3 regions of the Micromonospora sp. NPDC049171 genome follow, and region 1 is predicted to be linked to each of the others. Evidence: predicted binding sites of a transcription regulator. Region 1 holds the regulator's gene; each other region holds the start of a gene.

The links. Region 1 encodes HrcA, which represses chaperone genes, less so after heat shock. Its sites were predicted from a motif close to GGTTNGCACNCTCNNNNNGAGNGTGCNAACC; they were not measured.
Region 2: a site for HrcA is predicted at 1,126-1,156, ahead of groL (chaperonin GroEL). Genes of this name have one in related genera too.
Region 3: a site for HrcA is predicted at 1,175-1,205, ahead of groES (co-chaperone GroES). Genes of this name have one in related genera too.

What each region holds. Positions count from the first base shown of each region.
Region 1 covers NZ_JBEZDJ010000032.1:12,346-14,609, forward strand. Annotated here, with positions in the region: gene dnaJ (molecular chaperone DnaJ) at 1-582, opposite strand, end outside; gene hrcA (heat-inducible transcriptional repressor HrcA) at 658-1,680, opposite strand; gene AB0B14_RS31290 (DUF4870 domain-containing protein) at 1,791-2,264, shown strand, end outside.
Region 2 covers NZ_JBEZDJ010000018.1:158,202-160,465, reverse strand. Annotated here, with positions in the region: gene groL (chaperonin GroEL) at 1-931, opposite strand, end outside; gene AB0B14_RS23080 (hypothetical protein) at 1,247-1,558, opposite strand; gene AB0B14_RS23075 (cold-shock protein) at 1,631-1,834, opposite strand; gene AB0B14_RS23070 (GNAT family N-acetyltransferase) at 2,110-2,264, shown strand, end outside.
Region 3 covers NZ_JBEZDJ010000004.1:194,891-197,154, forward strand. Annotated here, with positions in the region: gene AB0B14_RS07270 (methyltransferase domain-containing protein) at 1-1,079, opposite strand, end outside; gene groES (co-chaperone GroES) at 1,339-1,653, shown strand; gene groL (chaperonin GroEL) at 1,724-2,264, shown strand, end outside.

The DNA.
Region 1 (2,264 bases):
GACGGTGCACGGCCGGGCCGAGACCACCTGGCCGAGGAAGGTGCGCTGCACCGACTGCACCTCACCGCGGCCACCGCACGCCTCGCAGGTCGCCAGGTGCGTGCCGGCGGCCGTGCCGGCACCGGAGCAGGTGGTGCAGAGCACCGCGGTGTCGACGGTGATCGGCGCCTCGACGCCGAACGCCGTCTCGTGCAGGTCCAGTTCGAGTCGCAGGATCGCGTCGGCACCCGGGCGGGTCCGTGGTCGCGGGCCCCGGGCACCACCGGCCGCGCCACCGAAGAACGCGTCCATGATGTCCTGGAAACCGACGAACGGGCCGCCGGCACCACCCGGACCGCCCGGACCGCCGGCACCACCACCACCCGGGGCGAGCGGGTCGCCACCCAGGTCGACGATCTGCCGCTTCCGGTCGTCCGAGAGGACCTCGTACGCGGCGTTGATGTCCTTGAACTTCTCCTGAGCCTCCGGGTCCGGATTGACGTCCGGGTGGAACTGGCGCGCCAGCTTGCGGTAGGCGCGCTTGATCTCGTCATCGGAGGCTTCCCGGCTCACACCGAGAATGCCGTAGTAGTCCCTGGCCACTGCGTTCCGTGTCCTCATGTTCGTCTCGCGTTGTGCCGGTCGGCGGCCGCAGCCGGCCGCATCGGCCCTGACCAATCAGTTCTGGGCCAGCAACTCGCCCACGTAGCGTGCCACGGCGCGGACCGTGGCGATGTTGCCGGGGTAGTCCATCCGCGTCGGCCCCAGCACCCCCAGGCCACCCAGGATGGTGGTGCCCGGGCCGTAGCCGGTGCTGACCACGGAGGCGGCCCGCAGGTTGTCGAACTCGTTCTCGTCGCCGATCAGCACACGGGTCGTGCTCGGCTCGGTCTCGCCGATGAGCTTGAGCAGCACGACCTCCTCCTCCAACGCCTCGAGGATCGGGCGCAGGGAACCCTGGAAGTCGAGCAGACCGCCCCGGGTGAGGTTGGCGGTGCCGGCCAGCGCGATGCGTTCCTCGTGCCGCTCGACGAGCGTCTCCAGCAGGACGGTGGCGAGTGTGGTCATGGTCGGACGCAGCCCGGCCGGCGCCTCCTCGACAAGCGCCTGCACCAACGGTGGCGTGTCGGACAGCCGCGCGCCGGCGAGCTTTTCGTTGACCAGCCGGCGCAGGTCCATGACGTCGTCGGCCGGCACCGGCCCGGGCAGCTCCACCAGCCGCTGCTCGACCCGCCCGGTGTCCGCGATCATGACGAGCATCAGCCGGGTGGTGGAGATCGGCACCAACTCCAGGTGCCGAACCGAGGAGCGGGCCAGGCTCGGGTACTGCACGACGGCCACCTGCCGGGTCAGCTGGGCGAGCAGTCGCACCGTGCGGTGCACCACGTCGTCGAGGTCGACCGCGCCGACCAGGAAACGCTCGATGGCCCGCCGCTCGGCCGGGCTGAGTGGCTTGACCCGGGACAACCGGTCGACGAAGAGCCGGTAGCCGCGGTCGGTGGGCACCCGGCCGGCACTCGTGTGCGGCTGCCGGATGTAGCCCTCCTCCTCCAGCACGGCCATGTCGTTGCGGACCGTGGCCGGGGACACCCCGAGCTGGTGCCGCTCGACAAGCGCCTTGCTGCCGACCGGCTCCTGGGTGGAGACGTAGTCCTCGACGATCGCGCGGAGCACGGCGAGTTTCCGGTCGTCGAGACCCATCCTCCGCACCTCCTGTCGCACGTCGGCCGCCGGCGCCGTGGGGCCGGTCGAGCCGCCCTGGCACTCGACTGTAACGAGTGCCAGTCTACTTCGGCGTACCCACCGGCGCGATGATCAACGGTGGCCCCTCTGGTGCTGCGTTGCCACGGGCACCTACCGTGACACCCATGACTGAACCTCCTCGCCCTCCCGGCGCGGGTGACCCCGGCAACTATCCGCCGGAGCCGAGTTCGTACCCCTCGGCCGAGCCACCCACCGCACCACTGTCCGGGGCGTCTGGCCCGGGCGACTATCCCCCGGCCGGTGGCTATCCGCCACCCACCGGTGACCAACCGCCGTCAGGTGGCTACCCTCCGGCGGGTGGCTATCCGCCGCCCGGAGGCTATCCGCCCGGCGGCTACCCCGCTGGCGGATATCCGACCGGCGGCGGCCCCAGCGGCGGCTACGCCAACAACGAGGACAAGACCTGGGCGCTCGTCGCGCACTTCGGCGGCGCGGCCGGCATGATCATCAGCGGGGGTGTGCTCGGCTGGATCGGCCCGCTGGTGGCGCTGCTGGCCCGCGGCAACCAGTCTCCGACGGCC
Region 2 (2,264 bases), on a different contig from region 1:
TGGCGGCGTCGAGCTTGAGGCCGACCTCCTCGCTGATGACCTGGCCACCGGCGAGGATCGCGATGTCGGTCAGCATGGCCTTGCGGCGGTCACCGAAGCCCGGCGCCTTGACGGCGACCGACTTGAAGGTGCCACGGACCTTGTTGACCACCAGGGTGGCGAGGGCCTCGCCCTCCAGGTCCTCGGCGATGATCAGCAGCGGCTTGCCCGACTGCATGACCTTCTCCAGGATCGGGAGCAGGTCCTTCACCGACGAGATCTTGCTGTTGGCGATCAGGATGTACGGGTCGTCGAAGACGGCCTCCATACGCTCCGGGTCGGTCATGAAGTAGGCCGAGATGTAGCCCTTGTCGAAGCGCATACCCTCGGTGAGCTCCAGCTCCAGCCCGAAGGTGTTGCTCTCCTCGACGGTGATGACGCCTTCCTTGCCGACCTTGTCCATCGCCTCGGCGATGATCTCGCCGACGGTGCTGTCGCCAGCGGAGATGGAGGCGGTGGAGGCGATCTGCTCCTTGGTCTCGACGTCCTTGGCGAGCTTGGACAGCTCCTCCGAGACGCTCGCGACCGCGGCCTCGATGCCCCGCTTCAGGGCCATCGGGTTGGCGCCGGCGGCCACGTTGCGCAGGCCCTCGCGAACCAGGGCCTGGGCCAGGACGGTCGCCGTCGTCGTGCCGTCACCGGCAACGTCGTCGGTCTTCTTGGCGACCTCCTTGACCAGCTCAGCGCCGATCTTCTCGTACGGGTCCTCGAGCTCGATCTCCTTGGCGATGCTCACACCATCGTTGGTGATGGTGGGGGCACCCCACTTCTTCTCGAGCACGACGTTGCGGCCCTTGGGGCCGAGGGTCACCTTTACGGCGTCGGCGAGCTGGTTCATGCCCCGCTCGAGGCCGCGGCGCGCCTCTTCGTCGAACGCGATCATCTTGGCCATACGGCGTTGTCCTCCTGGACACTCACGGGCCACCCGAGATGTGTGCCCCGGATGGGCCGCCTGGTGTACGCACCTTGGGACGTCGCCACCTGGCGACGACGACGTCCTTCGGCCGGGCCGGATAGCCCGCGACGACCGGCCATGTGCCGCCCCGGCGTCTCCACGCCGGTGCAACCTGGCCCCACCGTCCCGACCATTGGCACTCACGGTATGCGAGTGCCAATGACTTGTTTAGCACTCTCCCCTGCCGAGTGCAAGCACGATGGGGCCGCTCAGCCGAGTTCCGTCGCCAGTCCGGCAGTGTTCACCGGCTCCTCATGGGCGCGCTGCTCGGCGTACGTCACCAGCAGACCGACCTGGCTGGGCGAGGTAGGCCGGCAGGACCAGCACGGCGGTGACCCCGATCACCACCACCGCCCCGATCGCGGTGCCCGGCGACGAGAGGGGATCCGTGCCGAACGCGGCCGTGCCCGCCTCCTCCAGGCCACCGGAGATCACGTTGACGACGATGACCGCCGGGGCCACCAGGGCAACCCGACCGAGCAGGAGGTCGGGCCGGTCGTGGAACATCCGAGACGAGCGGCCGATCGGGTTGCGGCGTTCGAAGAGGTGGACCGGGCCGGCCAAACGGGCCCGATCTTCCCGGTTGCGCGCCCCTGCCGCCAGCCCCGACGCGCGGGGCCGATCGAGGAGGAAAACTCAGGCGACGACGCGGACGTGCTCGGCCTGCGGGCCCTTCTGACCCTGGGCGATCTCGAACTCCACCCGCTGGCCGTCGTCCAGCGCCTTGTAGCCGTCCATCTCGATCGCGGAGAAGTGGACGAACACGTCCTGACCGCCGTCGACGGCGATGAAGCCGTAGCCCTTTTCGGCGTTGAACCACTTCACGGTGCCCTGTGCCACGGTGCACTTCCCTCACTCTGCGCGGTGTTGCCTGACCTGGCGCTCGGCACGGCCGGACGCCCACCGGCCACCACCTCGGCAATCGATGGCGACCATTGAATAAGGTGACCGAAATCGCACGCTACACGAGGAGTGACGGCCGCGCACGGCCACAAATCTGACACCTTCCGGGGCGGTCAGACCGGCTTGGTTTTTCGATCCACCGGATCCACGTCGATGACTGCCCGGCGCAGCTCGACCGTGCCGGGCACCGACCCTGTGGTAGGCATGCGGGCATGACCACCGATACGGGCGCCACCGCCCTACGGCGGGCGGAGATCCGCCGGGTCCGGCCGCAGGACGCCGCCCGGATGCGGGCACTGCGTCTGGAGATGCTCGCCGACGCACCGTTGGCCTTCCTGGAGACCCTGGCGGACGCGGCGGCCCGACC
Region 3 (2,264 bases), on a different contig from region 1:
GCGGAACCCCGCTTGAGGATCTCCACCCGGCCCACCCGACGCTCGCGCAGCAGCGCCCGCAGTCGCTTGAGCGAGAACGGCAGCACGTCGGTGATCTCCAGGCAGCGCGCGTACGGGGTGCGGGTCGGCTGGTCCGCGTAGAGGTAGGCGATGCTCGGGTCACCCAGGTTGGCGTCCAGTTGGGCGGCCAGTTCGGCGACGAGGTGCGCGCGGATGACCGCCGCGTCCGGGTCGTACAGGTAGCGCCGGGGCGGCCCGACCGGCGCCTCGTCGGCACCCGAACCGGTGAGCTGGTGGCGGCGGGTCTCGGCGCCCTCCTGGCGGTAGAGCGTGGCGCGGCGGGGCACCTCCGCCAACTCCCCGCACCAGAGCGCGGCCTCGACCAGGTCGCCGTCCACACCGACCCACTCCGCCTCCGCACCCGCCGGGATGAGCGCGTGGTCCAGGCCCGGTGCCACCTTCACCACCGTGCGCGGCACCCGCTCGGCCAACCCGGTGACGAAGTCCCACGGCGGCGAGAAGGCGCGCGGGTCGAAGATCCGTCGCCCGGTGCCGCTGCTGCGGCGGGCCGGGTCGCAGAAGACCCCGTCGACCCGGGAGACGTCGAACGCGGTGGCATCCCCGCACTCGACGGTGAACAGCTCGGCCAGCCCGGCCGCCGTGGCGTTGGCGGCGGCCATCGCCGCAGTCACCGGGTCGGCCTCCACCCCGTACACCCGGATGCCGGCACGGGCGGCGGCCAGCGCGTCCGCGCCGAGGCCGCACCCGAGGTCGGCCAGGGTGCGCACGCCGGCCGCGGACAGCCGGACGGCTCGACGGTCGGCGACCACCCGGCGGGTGGCCTGCTCCAGGCCGGGGCGGGTGAGGAACATCCCGGCGGCGACCGGGCCGAACTTGCCGGCCGCCCGGTGCCGCAGCTCGGCCTGGGTGAGCGCCGCCGCGGCCAGCGTCGGCGGCACCCCGGCCGCGCGCAGCGCCGACGCCGCGACCAGCGGATCACCGCCGGCCAGACCGGCCGCCGTCGCGAGCGCGGCCGACCCCTCGGGGGTACGCAGCGCCGCCAGCTGATCGAGATCCACCCGGTCATTGTCCGGGTGGACCCGGAAATCCGGGCTGGCGGGGCGCGACTCGCTGGCACTCTCCTTGACGGAGTGCTAGCCACGGAATAACCTGCGATTAGCACTCTCACCCTGAGGGTGCCAGCTTCCGGGTCTCGCGACCCGGGTGCGCACGCCAGGCGGACCGGCACCCGCGACGACGGTCCCGCCCGGTGGCATGAGGCAGATTGACGCTGGTTGGCCCCGCCGGCCAGCAACGAAACCAGTACCCCAGGAGGGTATGCCCGTGACTACCGCGACCAAGGTTGCGATCAAGCCGCTCGAGGACCGCATCGTGGTCCAGGCGAACGAGGCTGAGACCACCACGGCGTCGGGCATCGTGATCCCCGACACCGCCAAGGAGAAGCCGCAGGAGGGCACCGTCCTCGCTGTGGGCCCGGGGCGCGTCGACGACAACGGCAACCGGGTTCCGGTTGACGTGCAGGTCGGCGACACCGTCCTTTACTCGAAGTACGGCGGCACCGAGGTCAAGTACGCCGGCGAGGAGTACCTGGTGCTCTCCGCCCGCGACGTCCTCGCGGTCATCGAGAAGTAAGCAACCGATCAGTTCCATTGCCCCGGTCCGGCTCGCCGGGCCGGGGCAGTGGCGCTTCGAAGGGACATTAATGGCGAAGATCCTGAGCTTCTCGGACGACGCCCGACACCTGCTGGAGCACGGTGTCAACGCCCTCGCGGACGCGGTCAAGGTCACCCTCGGCCCGCGCGGGCGCAACGTCGTCCTGGACAAGAAATTCGGTGCGCCGACGATCACCAACGATGGTGTGACCATCGCCAAGGAGATCGAGCTCACCAACCCGTACGAGAACCTTGGCGCGCAGCTGGTCAAGGAGGTGGCGACCAAGACCAACGACGTCGCCGGTGACGGCACCACCACCGCGACCGTGCTGGCCCAGGCCATGGTTCGCGAGGGCCTGCGCAACGTGACCGCCGGGACCAACCCGGCCGGCCTCAAGCGGGGCATCGACGCGGCGGCCACCAAGGTCTCCGAGGCGCTGCTCGGCCGTGCCGCGGAGGTCACCAGCAAGGAGTCGATCGCGAACGTGGCGACGATCTCCGCGCAGGACGCCACGATCGGTGATCTCATCGCCGAGGCGATGGAGCGGGTCGGCCGCGACGGTGTCATCACCGTCGAGGAAGGCTCCATGC